Regions from separate parts of the Arthrobacter sp. SLBN-83 genome, predicted to be linked through region 3. Evidence: riboswitches for the same ligand, from Rfam matches in the RefSeq annotation. Region 3 holds a riboswitch; each other region holds the start of a gene.
What was found. A riboswitch is a leader RNA that binds a small molecule or an ion and turns the genes downstream of it on or off. The one in region 3 is predicted to bind cyclic di-AMP.

Region 1 (3,798 bases), 2.8 Mb from region 3:
GCCGGCAAGGAGGGCGCGTCCGGCAGCCGGGGCAAGGACACTGCTGGATGATAGTTTTGGGGGATGCGCACTCTCGTTGTTGACCACCCCCTGGTCGCCCACAAGCTCACCGTCCTGCGGGACAAGAACACGCCGTCGCCGGTTTTCCGCCAGCTGACGGAGGAGCTGGTGACTCTGCTGGCCTACGAGGCCACGCGGGAGGTCCGCACCGAACCCGTCACCATCCAGACGCCCGTCAGCACCACGATCGGCACCGCGTTCACCAAGCCCACGCCGCTGGTGGTTCCCATCCTGCGCGCCGGCTTGGGAATGCTGGAGGGCATGACCAAGCTGGTCCCCACCGCCGAGGTGGGCTTCCTGGGCATGGCCCGGGACGAGGAAACGCTGGACATCATCACCTACGCCGAGCGCCTTCCGGAGGACCTGACGGGCCGCCAGGTCTTCGTGCTGGATCCCATGCTCGCCACCGGCGGCACCCTGCGGGAGGCCATCAAGTTCCTCTTCAAACGGGGCGCGTCCGACGTCACCTGCATCTGCCTGCTGGCGGCCCCGGAGGGCCTGGCCAAGCTGGAAGAGGAACTGGGCGACGCCAACGTGCACATCGTCCTGGCCTCCATCGACGAGAAGCTCAACGAGAAGTCTTACATCGTTCCCGGCCTGGGCGATGCCGGCGACCGGCTTTACGGCATCGCAGGGTAGTTTTCACCCTTTTTCGATCGGTGTCCCCCCCGCTAGCCTGTGCGGATGGACTGGAAACTCGAACTTGTCTTTGTCCCTGTATCCGACGTTGACCGCGCCAAGGATTTCTATGTCAACAAAGTGGGTTTCAATGCCGACTACGACGAGCGGCCTTCGGACGACGTCCGCTTTGTCCAGCTGACGCCGCCCGGTTCTGCCTGCTCCATCTGCATGGGCGAGGGGCTCTTGGACGCTCCTCCCGGCACGGGGACCACCCTTCAGATGGTGGTCGATGACATCCAAAAAGCGCACGACCACCTGAAGAACAATGGCGTGGACGTCAGTGATATCGAGGTGCTGCCTTGGGGCCACTTCGTCTACTTTGCCGACCCGGACGGCAACAAGTGGGCCGTCCAGTACATCCCGTGGCGGAATACGGGGCAGGACAACAGTGCGCAGGACGCCGGGCAAGGCAACAGTTGAAAGCAAACCGCGGGCCGCATCGTGATGATGCGGCCCGCGGTTTGCTGGAATCCCTCAACTTTGCCCCGTCAACAAGGAGTACGACGGCGGGTGCTGGGGACGCGCCGTCGTGCGCCCCCAAAGGTGGGGAGATTCAGTGGGTGGTTCCCACTTCAAGCGCTGGCGCCAGGGGAGGGGTGCCTAGTACCAGTTGTGTGCCAGGTGGAAGTTCAGTGCGCCGCAGGGGGACTGGTAGCTCTTCTTGATGTAATCCAGGCCCCAGTTGATCTGCGTGCGGTAGTTGGTCAGGTAGTCGGCTCCCGCGCTGGCCATCTTCTCGGCAGGCAGGGACTGGACGATGCCGTAGGCCCCGCTGCTGGGATTGGTGGCCGTAGTGGTCCAGTCCGACTCCTTGGTCCACAGCGTCTGCAGGCACTGCATCTGGTCAGGTCCCCAGCCAAAGGTGGCCAGCTGGCCAGCTGCATACGCCTGGGCGCCGGCCGGATCATTAACCGCGACGACGGGCGCAGGCTCAGGTGCGGGTGCCGGAGCGGGTGCGGGTGCCGGAGCAGGTGCGGGTGCCGGAGCCGGGGCTTCAGCTGCGGGGGCTGCCGGTGCAGGCGCGGGGGCTGGATCCGCTGCCTGGGGCGCCACGCTGATTGCAGCCGGAACCGAGGATGCCGGGTTGGAACGGATTTCGCTCTTCTCAATGCTCATTTGGGCGTCGGCCGCTGCCGTGGAAGAGTTTGAATCGGTGGATGACACCGGAGTCATGCTGCTTGTCGCCTGACCTGCCGCGCCAACCCCCACCAGCACCGCGCAGGATGCTGCGAGGATCCCGGCTCGCGTGCCGAAGCTGGTTTTCTTGGCGGGCTTTGTAGCTGCCTGCTGCTCTGCCCGGTGTTTAGCCTTGGCATGCAGGCGTGATTCTGCCGTGTTTTTGGACATGATTGATCGCCTCTCACACCTGCGGAGTTAGCTGTCGGGTTCGGATGAGGGCATCCGGCCGCACGGAAAGATCACGTGCGTGCTTAACCCCAAGGGCGTTCATTGCCCGGGACGGTGGGTCCCCCGCCTCTGCCGTTGCTCAATCGGAATCCGGGGAAGCGGCAGAGCTTGGCGTCAACCCGGGATATGCGGCCCGAACGGGAGCCGCACCCAATCGACGGTACAGGAAAAGTACGTCAATGTCACATTTAGGTAACGGATGTCACGATCTCCAGCGCGCCGGTTTGCTGCGGGCGCCCCGTCCAATCGTTATTTTGCGTACGCCGGGGGCTGTTGTTACCTGGCGAGGGCGTAGACAGTAGTGCCGCCGATGCTCTGCGGAGTGAAGTTCTCCGACACCCACTGCGCGATCTGCCCGGCGGCATCCGAACCGGAGGTGGACCGCATGGTTCCGCCGCTGATGAAGTAGTGGATCTTTCCCTGCCTCACGAGGTCCTGGAACTGCGCCAGGGTGGGGGAGGGGTCGGTGCCGTTGAAGCCGCCCACCGCCATTACCGGCAGTTCCGTTGCCAGTTGGTACCCGGCGGCATTGTTGGAGCCCACTACCGCTGCTGCCCACGTGTAATTGGATGCGCCGTCCTTGAGCGCGGCCACAAGATCCGCCGACGGGGTGGGTGCGCCGAGAAGTCCGCCCATGCCGCCCCCGGGGCCGCCGGCAAATCCGGCTCCGCCTTGGGCTGTCCCGCCAGTCCCCCCAGTCCCACCGGGGTTGGCCTGCTGCTGGAAGCCCTGTCCTGTAGAGCCCTGTCCTGTAGAACCTTGTCCTGCAGAGCCTTGTCCCATGAATCCCTGCCCGGGGAAGCCTTGCCCCGTGCCCCGTCCGGACGTGTTTCGGCCGGCTGCACTGAAGCCTCCCGGCCCGCGTCCGCCGGCGCCGAAGCCGGAGGCTGGCCCTGCGCTGACGATTGCCCCGCTGTGCGCCGTCGCCGCGGTGGTGAAGGAGTAGGCCAGGGGGCCGGCGAGCGACGCAACAACGGCGAGGGCCGCCGTCGTCCGCTGCACGGAACGCAAGCCCAGGAACCTGTTGAGCCCGATACCTGCTGCGGCCGCCAAACCTCCGGTGAGCACCAGCCAGCGCACCCATGGGCCGTAGGCGGACGTGGTTCCCAGCAGGTAGAAGGCCATCACGGCTGCCATGGCCACCGCAGCAGCCAGGAAGATGCACGCAGCTGCTTCCCGGCGGTGCTGCCACAGCAGAACGCCGCCCAGGCCAGCCAGTCCGGCGATGCCCGGCGCCAGTGCCACCGCGTAGTAGGGATGGATGATGCCGGCCATGAAGCTGAACACCAGGCCCGTCACCAGGACCCACGAGCCCCAGATGATGACGGAAGCGCGGACGGCATCTGTCCGCGGGGCCCGTCGTCCCACCCATAGCAGCCCCGCCGCAAGGATGAGTGCGGACGGCAGGAGCCACGCAACCTGCCCGCCAAACTCGCTGTTGAACATCCGGAACAGGCCCGGAACACCCCAGCCGTTACCGCCGCCCACGCTGCCCGTTTCGTCGCCCGTCAACCGGCCCAGCCCGTTGTAACCCAGGGTTAGTTCCAGGATGGAGTTGTTTTGCGACCCGCCAATGTAGGGCCGCCTGTCCGCCGGAGTCAGCTCCACAGCCAGCAGCCACCATCCGGCGGAAACCAGCATGGCTGCCGC
Region 2 (3,798 bases), 2.1 Mb from region 3:
CGTGGACATTGATCCACGGGATGGTGGTGGTCCGGCAGCGATAGCTGCTTTGAGTGCGTTGCACACCTTGGCAGTTCCGGCGCCGGGCCGTTGTTTGGGTTTTAGAAGGGAGGTTCGGAATCGGGGCCGTTGCCCCAGCCGCCTGCGTTGGATACACCGGGCGTGGCCCAGGGATCATCCTGTGCAGCCTGCTGGTTGCCGCCGCCCCAGCCTCCGCCGGAGTTGCCGCCCTGGTTTCCACCAGAGTTGCCGCCTCCGAAGCCACCGCCGCTGTTGCCGCCGCCGAAGCCGCCGCCACCCTGTCCGCCGGAGCGCTGGGTGCGGTTGACCTTGGCGTTGGCGTAGCGCAGGCTGGGGCCGATTTCGTCGACCTCAAGCTCGATGACGGTGCGCTTTTCGCCTTCTTTTGTTTCGTAGGAGCGGCTCTTCAGGCGGCCGGTCACGATGACGCGCATTCCCTTGGTCAGGGATTCGGCGACGTTCTCGGCTGCTTCACGCCAGACAGCGGCGCGGAGGAACAGGGTTTCCCCGTCCTTCCACTCGTTGGACTGGCGATCAAAGGTGCGGGGGGTGGAAGCGATGGTGAAGTTCGCTACTGCCGAACCGGACGGTGTGAACCGCAATTCCGGGTCATTGGTGAGGTTACCGATGACCGTAATGGTGGTCTCGCCTGCCATCTACTGCCTCCTTGTTCGATCCTGGGTGAAGAGTGCGTTTCCTGCGGGGTAAAGAATGAAGACGGCTGAATTACTCAGCAACAACCTTCTGCTCTTCGGGGCGGGTGATCTTGGTGCGCATGATGGTCTCGTTAAGAGACAGCTGGCGGTCAAGTTCCTTGGCGGTCTCCGGCTTGGCGGTGAAGTTCACCACGGCGTAGATACCTTCGGACTTCTTCTTGATGTCGTAAGCCAGACGGCGACGGCCCCAGATGTCAACCTTTTCGATGGTTCCACCATCGTTGGTGATGACGTTCAGGAACTTCTGAAGCGACGGCTCAACGGTACGCTCTTCGACCTCGGGGTCGATGATTACCATCAATTCGTAAGGACGCATATGTGAACCCACCTCCTTTGGGCTAAGCGGTTACGGCATTTCCGTAACAGGAGGTTCATTTGCGATTCCGTGCAATGCCTTGCCGCCGGAACGGAGGCAGGACGCAGCACAGACTTCACTATCTTAGTGCATTTGGACCCGATAGGCGATCTGTGCCTGACTCAAAGGCTAGCCGCGTGGTTCCGGGGACAGTCAGCCCCAGTGCTGCTATGTGGAAAACCGGGCCAGAGGCCGGGCTGCCTCCAGCTCGGAGGACTTCCCGCATGCCTCCCGCGTGAGCCCCGTTACCTAATTGTGATTTTAGCGCCGGGTTCGTGTACGGTCGAGCGGGGGCCGCCCCCAGCCGGCCCCAATCCCGGATGACGCCCAACTCTGCCGCTTCCGGTGATCCACCAAGTACCAGGCAGAGGCGGGGAACCCAAGTCTCACGGGCCTGGCTTGCGCCTGCCCTGGGGTGAAGCCGCGCACGCGGCCGGATGCCTCATCCGAACCCGACAGCTAACTCCGCAGGCGTTGAGAGGTAACTTCCCCATGCCCGCACACCGCAAACACAGCGCCGACCCAGCGCCCCGTTATCAAAACGAGACAGCTTCCAGCTCTCCCCTCCTTCCTTCCACCGAAGCGAAACAAGGCGCCGCGCGGCGGCCGTGGCCCCTCGCTGCCGGCCTCGCCGCAGCGCTTCTCGGGGCGGCTTCCCTGGGCCTCGGTTTGGCACACAGTACCCATCCCACAGATGTAGCCCGGGTGGCGAGCGCCTCCGACACCGGCAGTGGTGTCCCCGTAAACGATGCCCCTACACAGGAGCCTTCAGCTGCTCCTGCCCCCGCAACGCCGGCTCCGGCGCCCTCCCCGGCCACCGCTCCCGCGCCGGTCCCGGCGCTTCCCCAGCCCGCTGCCGCCGCAGAGCCACCGGCACCCGCCGCCCCTGCCACCCCCGAAGCCCCCATCGCCGTGGCGCCCGCCGCAGCCCAGCTCGCCAACAGTGGCGCCCCGGTGCCTACCGGAGTGCCCGGGAACTGGAGCCTGGCGTTTGCCGACGACTTCAACGGCGGCGGACTGGACACGGCCGCGTGGTCCGGCTGCTGGTTCTCCCCCGGCTGCGGAACCATGAATAAGGTCACCACCAGCCCCGCGAACGTCTCGGTGGCCAACGGAAACCTTGCCCTGGGCCTGGCATCCTCCACCTCCGGGGCGTTGGTGTCGACCAACCCGAAGGGCGGGGCAGGCACGGGCTTCCAATTCACCACCGGCTACGTGGAGGCCCGCATCAAGTTCCCCGGCAACGCCAACGGCCTCTACAACTGGCCCGCGTTCTGGACCACGGGGCAGTCCTGGCCGGCCACCGGCGAGAACGACATCGCCGAGGTGCTCCAGGCCAAGATGACCGTTAATTACCATTCCACTTCCGGCTCCCAAAACCAGGGCGGCGTGGGCGGGAACTGGGCCAACGAGTACCACACGTTCGGCCTGCACCGGATGGCCAACTCCTCGGATGTGTACTTCGACGGGATCAAGGTCAAGTCCTACCCCACGAACGACGGAAACGCTCCGCAGTACATCGTGCTGAACGTCGGCGCCTCGTCCACGAACCCGGCCTACGGCCAGCAGTCGCAGATGCTGGTGGACTACGTGCGGGCCTGGCAGTAGCAAGCCACGCACCTGGTGGTGAAGGGCGACGGCGGGACCTCCCGCCGTCGTCCTTCTGCTTTTCCTGTGGTTTCCCTCAAGGTTGCCCAAAGCAACCCTTCCACGCGGGGTGTGATCCATTACACTCTTGCAATGAAGCTCCTGTACGTGACCGAAAGCGTGCCCAACCGGGACCCGGAACTGGGCGATGGAAGCTCCATGATTCCGTACGAGGTGATCCTGCACCTTCCTGCGGATGTTGCCGTCACGCTGCTGACGTTCTCCGGCCCCGTCCCGGTTCCGGCAGACATCAGGAACCGGTGTGAAGCAGTGTACGAACTGGCACCCCGGGAAGAACTTTCAGCCTTTGTGCGGTCCCTGGGCGGCCTCACCGGCTTGGGAAAACAACGGCGTGCCACACCGTCCGCCCGAGCTGCAGCAGCACGCCTGTCCGCCGGCCAGGACGCCACACTTATCCACGGACCGCACGCCCTCTTCCTGTCCCATCACGTCACCGGGCCCCTGGTGCTGCAGACGGTGGACCCCTGGTCCATCCGGGCCGGGATGGACACAGCGATCGCCCGGACCTTCCGGGCCGCCTACCGGTTGCGTGAAGATCTGGCGGCGCGTGCTGAGCGGCAGTTGCCGCCAAGAGCCCGCCTGCTGACCGTCGGGGCGCAGGATGCTGCCGCGTGGTCCGCCAGGCTGGGCAGGCCGGTCAGGAGCATCGCCAACGGAACGGAAGTGGCCACCGGACCCCGGCGGAGGCCGGACGTACCCGTGGTTTGCTTCGCGGGCAGCCTCAACTACGCCCCCAATGTGGACAGCGCCACCGTATTGGTTGAAAAGATCGCGCCCCAGGTGTGGCAGGAGGTCCCGGACGCCCGCTTCGTCATCGCGGGGCGGCGGCCGACACCGGCTGTGCAGGCACTGGCCGGCCCTCAGGTGGATGTCCTGGCCAACGTGCCCTCCATCCTGGACGTTTTCCACGGGGCCGATGTGGCAGTCTTCCCGGACGAACACGGCGTGGGCATCCGAAACTCCGTGCTGGAGGCCCTGGCAGCCGGGCTGCCCGTGGTGGCAACGCCGGTGGCTGCCAGGGAACTGCCTGCGCATCCC
Region 3 (3,798 bases):
GTCACGGACCGCAACGGACGCCTCCTTGACATCCACCTCAAAGGCTCGGGACGCACGCCTTTCGCCCGGGCGGGGGACGGCCGGGCCGTCGTCGGGCCGATGCTGCGCGAATACCTCGTCAGCGAGGCCATGTACGCCCTGCACATTCCCACCACCCGTTCGCTCGCCGTCGTGGGAACGGGCCGCCAGGTCCGGCGCGACGATATGCTGCCGGGCGCCGTCCTGGCCCGGGTGGCAAGCAGCCATCTTCGCGTGGGCAGCTTCCAGTACGCGCGTGCCACGGAAAACATGGAGCTCCTGAAGCGGTTGGCGGACCACGCCATCAGCAGGCACTACCCCCACGCCGCCGGCGCCGACAACCCCTACCTCGAACTGTTCGCCTTGGTCGTCTCCGCCCAGGCGGAACTGGTGGCCCGCTGGATGCTGGTGGGATTCGTCCACGGGGTCATGAATACGGACAACATGACCATCTCAGGGGAAACCATCGATTACGGCCCCTGCGCGTTCATGGACGCGTTCAATCCCGCCGCCGTCTACAGTTCGATCGACGTCAGTGGCCGCTACGCCTACGCCAACCAGCCGGTTCTGGCCGAGTGGAACCTTGCCCGGCTGGCGGAGGCGATGCTGCCGCTTATCCACGAAGACCAGGAGCAGGCGGTTGCCCCGGCGGTGGAGGTGCTGGGCCGGTTCCGGGGGCAATACAGCAGGGCATGGACCAGCGGGATGAATGCCAAACTCGGCCTCGGCAGCGGGGAGAGTGACGGGGAAACCATGTCCGCGCTGGTGGACGGCACCATTGCCATCCTGAAGGACGGACCCGTGGATTACACCCTCTTCTTCCGTAACCTTGGCAAGGCGGCCCGGGGCGACCTTCGTCCGGTGCGCGGCATGGTCCTTGATTTGGCTGCGTTTGATTCCTGGGCAGAGCGGTGGCAGGCACTGAAACCGGACGCGGAGCTGATGGACAGCGTCAACCCGGCGTACATCCCCAGGAACCACCTCGTGGAGGAGGCGTTGGCCGCTGCCACGGGCGGAAACCTGTCCCCCTTGCAGCAACTGCTGGAGGCAGTCAGCGACCCCTTTACCGAACGGCCCGGGCTTGAACGCTACGCGGAAGGCGCCCCTGAAGACTTCGGCAACTACATGACCTTCTGCGGGACCTGACAGCTGCAGATGCGAAGGGCGGATGCGGAAAAGGGCGGCAGCCGGTTTTACCGGCTGCCGCCCTTTCTTTTTATGCCTGCGCGGTTGCGCGAAGATTAGGCGACGCGGACCGCGGAGTAGCCGCCGAGCCAGCTGATGGAGTGCACCTGGGTGTCGTAGCCGTTCACGCCGCCGCTGACAACCTGGCCGTTGCCGGCGTAAACGCCCACGTGGCCGGAGGTGATGATCAGGTCGCCGGGAGCAGGAGCGCTTACCATGGTGCCGTACTGGAAGAACTGGGTGGGGGCAAGATCGCCGACGGACTTGCCCACCGAGCGCAGCGCCTTCTCAACCATGGCGGTGCAGTCCTGCTTGATGCCCAGCTGGCCGTAGGCGTTTGCCAGGATGGCAGCGCCGGTGCCCGTGCCGGTGGGAGCTGACACAGGGGTGGCCGAGGCGTAGGACATGTTCATGCCGGTGTTGGCCGGAGCGGCGGCTGCAGTCTGCACGGGTGCTGCTGCGGGAGCCGGAGCCGGTGCCGCGGTGTAGCCGGCACCGGGGATCTGGATCTGGTCGCCCGGGTAGATGACCGAGGACAGGGCCAGGCCGTTGGCGGACAGGACATCGTTCAGGCTGACGCCGTAAGCAGACGCGATGGCACCGAGGGTATCGCCGGAAACCACGGTGTGGACGCTTCCTGCTGCCGCTGCCGGAGCCGCAACGGGGGCGGCAGGTGCGGAGTAGGCCTGCACGTTGGTCTTTTCAGTGGTGTCCGGGCCGGTGACACCGGCGTGGGCCGGCGCGCCGACGCCGAAGGCAATGCCGGACGCTGCAGCAACTGCCAGCGCGGGGCGGCCCAGCGAGCGGGCCTGGGACTTGGCTGTCACGGCGAGGCCCTCGAGAACAATCGAGCGGGCCGGAGTTGCGCGGTGACGGGCAGTGGTGGAATTTTTTGACACGGTTGATCGCCTCTCCCATGCCTGCGGGGTGAGCTGTCGGGTTCGGGCTGGAGATACCCGGCCGGAAGCAACCCCGTAACGGACGGAGGCGCTATCGACTTAACCCCAAGGCCACAAGTGGCCGCGGAAACTTGGTTCCCCCGTCCCTGCCAGCTGGAGCGGTTGTATCCCATGATCAGCGGCAGGGCTCGGCATACTGATGGGAATGTCCCGACTGAGAGGGACACCTGAAGACCATAACCCACATGCGGCGGCATTGTCACATTTGGATAACATACGAGGTCCCGCTCTCGAATTCCGCAAACGTTTGGATGTTATCGGCGGCCGGGTTTGACCTCGTCTAATGCCAGGGCATCAGGACAGGTAACGCTACGGATACGGACGCGCGGTCACAGTGCTGCCCCCTCATCGCAATGGCCGTTTCCATTCCGACACTCCGCCGTCGGACCGCTAGGCTGTTTCCATGCCAGATTTCGACCGGTTCCGGGAGCTGCTCGAAGAGGAGCGGGCGCGGCGGCTGGAGCTGCTGCCGGCGCTGCGGGCTGACATCGCGGCGGCGAATTCGGCCCGGCAGGACTCCAATGTCGATGACGAGCACGATCCCGAAGGGGCCACCATCGCTTTCGAGCTTTCGCAGGCTTCGGCGCTCCTGAAGCAGAGCTCGGCCGGCCTGGACCAGATTGACGCGGCGCTGGCCCGCCTGGCCGGGGGAACCTATGGCATCTGTGCAGTGTGTGGACAATCCATTGCGGAAGGCAGGCTGGAAGCGCGGCCATGGACGCCGTTCTGTATTCTGCACGCGTCTTCGGGCCGGGGACGATGACTGGCTCGGCGGACATGGTGTCCGCGGCGGTGGAGTTCGTTGACCGGACCCTCCAGAACGAGGGCGCCTGGTACCGGGCGGACGACGTCGGGAACCGGCTGGGCTGGGCGATGGACTCTTACGGCTCCTCCATCGGAGCGGTGCGCGGCACGGTGCGCGATGCGCTGCGCAAATTCAAGGACCTGGACCACGACGCCACGGTGATGCTTGCCTCCGCCCTGTGGGGACAGCCCAGGCCCGGCTCCCGCCCGGTGTTTGAGCGCCGGTTGGCGGCCGTGGTGCTGTTGCAGTCAAGGGTGCGCCTGCTCCGGCACTCGGACCTGACCCGGCTGGAAGGCTTCCTGCGTTCTGCCCAGGCGGCTGAGCTGGCGAAACCCCTCCTTGCCGACGTCCTGGTGCCGCTGCTGTCCGGCCTCGGGGAGCGCGAGCGGCAGCGCGCCGGTGTGGTCCTTGCGAGGTGGCGGGACGACCCGGATCCGCAGCTTCAGGCAGCGGCAGCGGCTCTCGAAAACGATTTGCCCCTTTGACCTCGAAAACCGGGAGATCCACATGAACGAGCACTTTGACCTTGACCGTTTTGTTGCCGCGCAAAACAGCGGCGGAACCTATGACCAGGCGCTGGGGGAGCTGCAGGTCGGCAGGAAATCCGGGCACTGGATGTGGTTCGTCTTCCCGCAGATCTCCGGCCTGGGGCAGAGCGCAACGTCCCGCAAGTACGCCATCTCGTCACTCGCCGAGGCACGCGCCTACCTGGACCACGAGGTACTGGGACCACGGCTGCTGGAGTGCGCGCTGGTCCTGGCGAACCATGCCGACCAGTCCGCCGAGGACATTTTCGGCGGCATCGATGCCAAAAAGCTCCGGTCGTCCATG
Region 4 (3,798 bases), 3.0 Mb from region 3:
CACGGGCTGTCGCCTGTGCCGGACGTGGGGTGCTTACCTGACGTGGATGAACACCGGTCCGGAGCCCACGTTTGCACTGAAGACTACGGTGTCGTTGCCGTTGAAGCCACCATGTACGGCCATGCCGTTTCCGGCGTAGACAGCGATGTGTGCCATTCCTCCGCCACCATCGGCGTAGTAGATCAGGTCACCGGGCTGGGCCTGGGAGGCGGGCACAGTGTCACCGAGGGACAGGTACCCGGCGGGCCAGTCGTGGAAGTGGATGCCGACGGCGGCCAAGGCGTTGGTCACCAGCATGGTGCAGTCCTGGTGGACGCCGAGCTGGGCGTAGGCGGCCGAGAGGATTGCGGCACCCTTGCCGCTGGCGGAAGCCTGGGCTGCAGGAGCGGCCGGGGCAGTGGCGGTGGCAACCTTGGCCGTGACCTTGGGAGCGGCAACGGGCTGGGCAGCAGGCTCCGCGGCGGGAGCAGGGGCAGCTTCCTGCACTTCAACCTGGGGCTCCGGCTCGACGACCGGGGCCGGCGTGGTGGTCACAGCGGGCTTCTCAAAGCTGATGGCAATGGTGGAAGCGGCGGAAATCGGGGCGTCGACCGCGGATTCAACTTCCAGCGCGGAGGCGGGAGCGGAGTCGCGCTTGACGTTTGCGTCGGCGGCGTTCGCCGCAATGCCGCTGGTCAGGACCAAACCGGAAGCAGCGGCAATGACCGCGGCCTGGCGGCCCATGCCGCCGGCGTTGTCGCTGACAGCCTTGGCAATGACAGCGATCGAGTTGGTCTTGGTGACCTCGGCGCGGTGCCGTGCGGTAGCACGAGTCGTCATCAGTTCTCTCTTTCGTTTTCCTTGCGACCGCGTGTAGGCAGGCAAAGGGTCATAGACGCGCCGGCATCTTGGGGGTACGCCGGCGCGTCCCGAACGGGGATGTGGTTTCTAGCGAAAAAGCTTTGGGCAAAGAAATAGCCCTTGGAGCATGGAGCCCAAGAACTACTTGTTGAGGTGGTAGTACGACGAGGTACCGGTGGCTGCAGGCGAGTGGAGCAGCGTGCCCTGCGAGGGGTTGAGTGCGCTGATCATCATGCCGTTGCCGACGTAGATGCCAACGTGCGCGCCGCCGTTCTGGACAACCAGGTCACCGGGCTGCGGTGCGGAGGTGGGGGTCATGATGCTCCACGCGTTGGTGCGGGGAATGCTGATGCCGGCCTGGGCGTAAACCCACTGCACGAAACCGGAGCAGTCCCAGCCGGTGACGGGGCTGGTGCCGCCCCACACGTACGAGTGGCCGATGCCGGTGTAGGCGATGGCTGCGATGCCTGAGGTGGCTGCGGAGGACACGGTCTCGGCGGTCTTGGTGACCGGGGAGGCGTCCTGGCCGGCGGCGGCGGCAGCAGTAGCGGTGCGGTTTGCCGTGTCGGTGGACTGCGTACGCACAGCTTCCACCTTTGGAGCAGCAGTGGTCTTGACCACGGGACGCTCGAAGGAAACTGTGGCCGTGGGGGCAGCGGTGACGGCGAGGGCCGTCTGGGCCGAACCGGATTCGGTGGAAGCTGAGACACCGGCAGTGGTGTCTGCAGCGGTGGCCGGCAGGCCCATGCTCAGGATGAGGCCCGATGCGGCTGCCACAACGGCAGCCTGGCGGCCTACGGTCCCGGCATTTGCACTCACGGCCTTGGACACGGCATCCAAGGGGTTGGTGCGAACCGTTTGCGCACGGTGGCGCGCAGAATTATGGCGTGAAGACACGAAGGTAGCCTCTCCCAATGCCTGCGAGGTGAGCTGTCGGATTCGGATGGGAGTCACCCGGCCACGCTGCTTCCTGGGAAGCTTGTGACTTAACCCCAAGGCCTTCTGGATGAAGGCCAAAATTGGTTCCCCCGCCCCTGCCAGACGATGAAATGCGAACGGACCTTGAGCGGTGGCAGAGTTAGGCAATCCACTCAAGAGCGTCAACTTCGGAAAAGTTGACGCGAGTTAGACGGTACAGCAGTTTTGTTTCAATGTCACATTCAGGTCACGGCGGGTCACAGCGATCTGAGAGTGGACAATCATTCGGTTACAACCAGCCCATGGGATCGACCACTTCGCCGTTGACCTGGACCTCGAAGTGCAGGTGGCAGCCGGTGGACGCGCCGGTTGTGCCGCTCAGCGCCACAACGTCCCCACGGGACACGGTCTGCCCCACCTTGACGTTGAAGGATGACAGGTGGTTGTACGTGGTTTCCAGCCCGTTTCCGTGGTCAATGACAACCCGGTTTCCGCCGCCGAACTGATGCCAGCCCGCGAAGGTCACGGTCCCGGTGGCAGCGGCCAGGACGGAGGTCCCGCACTGCGCCACGAAGTCCTGGCCCCGGTGGAAGTCGCCCGAACCACCGGTGATGGGACTGACCCGGTAGCCGAAGGGGGAAGCGGTGACAAGCGAGGCCAGCGGTGCGGCCAGGGTGCCGGCTGACGCGGCGCGCGTTACGGAGCCGGCCGACTGGGCACTCAGGAGTTGCTTCAGCTTTCCGTCCGGGTCCGCCTGGGTCACCACTGCCGAGCGGCTGAAGTCGATCTGGGCACCGATATCGGCGGAGATTTGGGGCTGGGGCGTTACGGAAGAGGCTGCCACCGGGGAGCTACCGGCGGTGTCAGTGGCCATGACGGGACTCGTGGCAGGCACGGTTACGGTCAGCACCAGGCCGGTGGCCGCAAGGGCAATGCCGGCCTTCTGACCTATGCCGCTGGCAGCGGCAAACTCCGTCATCTGGCGGAACGGACCCCGGCGGCGGCGGGCGTCGCGATGGAGGTCGCGGGGACGCTCCGCTGCGGCAGCTTCGACAACCCGCGGCGCCGAAGGGGGGCCGGCAGCACGGCGGCGTCCCCGGGGGGTCTGCATGGTCAAGAAGGGTTCCTCTCTGGAGAAGCCTGCGGAGTTAGCTGTCGGATTCGGGTCAGAGAGATCAAAGACCCGGCCCGCCAGGGGCAAGCTTCTGCGCAGGGGTATTCCCGGAAGAATCCTTCACTGGAGAGGCTTGCTGCTGACGGACTTCACCCCAAGGCAGTCCCCCGCTGCCGATTGTGGTTCCCCCGCCTCTGCCAGTAACGACTCGTGCACCTGACCCGCTGGCAGAGCTCGGCTCCGGATCAGGTAACGCTTAAGTTTCAACGACTGGTTCTACTATAGGGGCTTAAGACCCTTGGTAACAATTCCGTTATCTTTGCGTTGAAGGGCAGGCGCGGGGTATGGCAGCCCGGCTTTAGCCCTGTTCGATGGCCACAAAGACATGTGCGGCCACCTCGGGCGGAAGCTCCAGCGCTCCTTCAATCCCGGCCACCCGCACCGAGATGTAATCGCCCACGCGTTCCAGCGCCACGGCAGCCCCGGGCCGGATTCCGCCTTCGTCCAGCTGCGCCAGCAGCTCCGGCTCCACCTGGATCGGTTCCGCGAGGCGGCTGATGGTCACGCCCGACGCCGGCGCATAGCTCTTCATCGCCTCCACCAGGCTGATGGCGCCGTCACCGAAGCCGGGGGCCGGCTGGCCGCCCAGCGCGGCAAGGCCGGGAATGGGGTTGCCGTACGGGGACTCGGTGGGGTGGTCCAGCATCTCGTAGATGCGCCGCTCCACCCGCTCACTCATCACATGTTCCCAGCGGCAGGCTTCGTCGTGGACGTAGGCCCAATCCAGCCCGATGACGTCCGCCAGCAGGCGTTCGGCCAGCCGATGCTTGCGCATCACTTCGGTGGCCCGCTTGCGGCCGGTGTCCGTGAGTTCCAGATGCCTGTCGCCGGAGACCACAACGAGCCCGTCGCGCTCCATCCTTCCG

Region 1: it holds a riboswitch for cyclic di-AMP, as region 3 does, so the genes downstream of both, FBY30_RS20615 (hypothetical protein) here and FBY30_RS16535 (LysM peptidoglycan-binding domain-containing protein) in region 3, are expected to answer to the same signal.
Region 2: it holds a riboswitch for cyclic di-AMP, as region 3 does, so the genes downstream of both, FBY30_RS06465 (glycoside hydrolase family 16 protein) here and FBY30_RS16535 (LysM peptidoglycan-binding domain-containing protein) in region 3, are expected to answer to the same signal.
Region 4: it holds a riboswitch for cyclic di-AMP, as region 3 does, so the genes downstream of both, FBY30_RS02335 (C40 family peptidase) here and FBY30_RS16535 (LysM peptidoglycan-binding domain-containing protein) in region 3, are expected to answer to the same signal.

What each region holds. Positions count from the first base shown of each region.
Region 1 is NZ_VFMX01000001.1:683,553-687,350, reverse strand. Features, by position in the region: gene FBY30_RS03005 (phosphatase PAP2 family protein) at 1-51, shown strand, start outside; gene upp (uracil phosphoribosyltransferase) at 64-699, shown strand; gene FBY30_RS02995 (glyoxalase superfamily protein) at 745-1,161, shown strand; gene FBY30_RS20615 (hypothetical protein) at 1,342-2,088, opposite strand; cyclic di-AMP (ydaO/yuaA leader) riboswitch at 2,094-2,254, opposite strand; gene FBY30_RS02980 (glycosyltransferase family 39 protein) at 2,425-3,798, opposite strand, start outside.
Region 2 is NZ_VFMX01000001.1:1,418,705-1,422,502, reverse strand. Features, by position in the region: gene FBY30_RS06475 (single-stranded DNA-binding protein) at 102-677, opposite strand; gene rpsF (30S ribosomal protein S6) at 748-1,053, opposite strand; cyclic di-AMP (ydaO/yuaA leader) riboswitch at 1,434-1,580, shown strand; gene FBY30_RS06465 (glycoside hydrolase family 16 protein) at 1,798-2,700, shown strand; gene FBY30_RS06460 (glycosyltransferase) at 2,833-3,798, shown strand, end outside.
Region 3 is NZ_VFMX01000001.1:3,524,868-3,528,665, forward strand. Features, by position in the region: gene FBY30_RS16530 (protein adenylyltransferase SelO) at 1-1,164, shown strand, start outside; gene FBY30_RS16535 (LysM peptidoglycan-binding domain-containing protein) at 1,260-2,102, opposite strand; cyclic di-AMP (ydaO/yuaA leader) riboswitch at 2,106-2,276, opposite strand; gene FBY30_RS16540 (TraR/DksA family transcriptional regulator) at 2,566-2,925, shown strand; gene FBY30_RS16545 (DNA alkylation repair protein) at 2,922-3,452, shown strand; gene FBY30_RS16550 (DUF1810 domain-containing protein) at 3,475-3,798, shown strand, end outside.
Region 4 is NZ_VFMX01000001.1:524,650-528,447, forward strand. Features, by position in the region: gene FBY30_RS02330 (NlpC/P60 family protein) at 34-819, opposite strand; gene FBY30_RS02335 (C40 family peptidase) at 982-1,671, opposite strand; cyclic di-AMP (ydaO/yuaA leader) riboswitch at 1,742-1,919, opposite strand; gene FBY30_RS02340 (M23 family metallopeptidase) at 2,048-2,869, opposite strand; cyclic di-AMP (ydaO/yuaA leader) riboswitch at 2,880-3,091, opposite strand; gene FBY30_RS02345 (metal-dependent transcriptional regulator) at 3,231-3,798, opposite strand, start outside.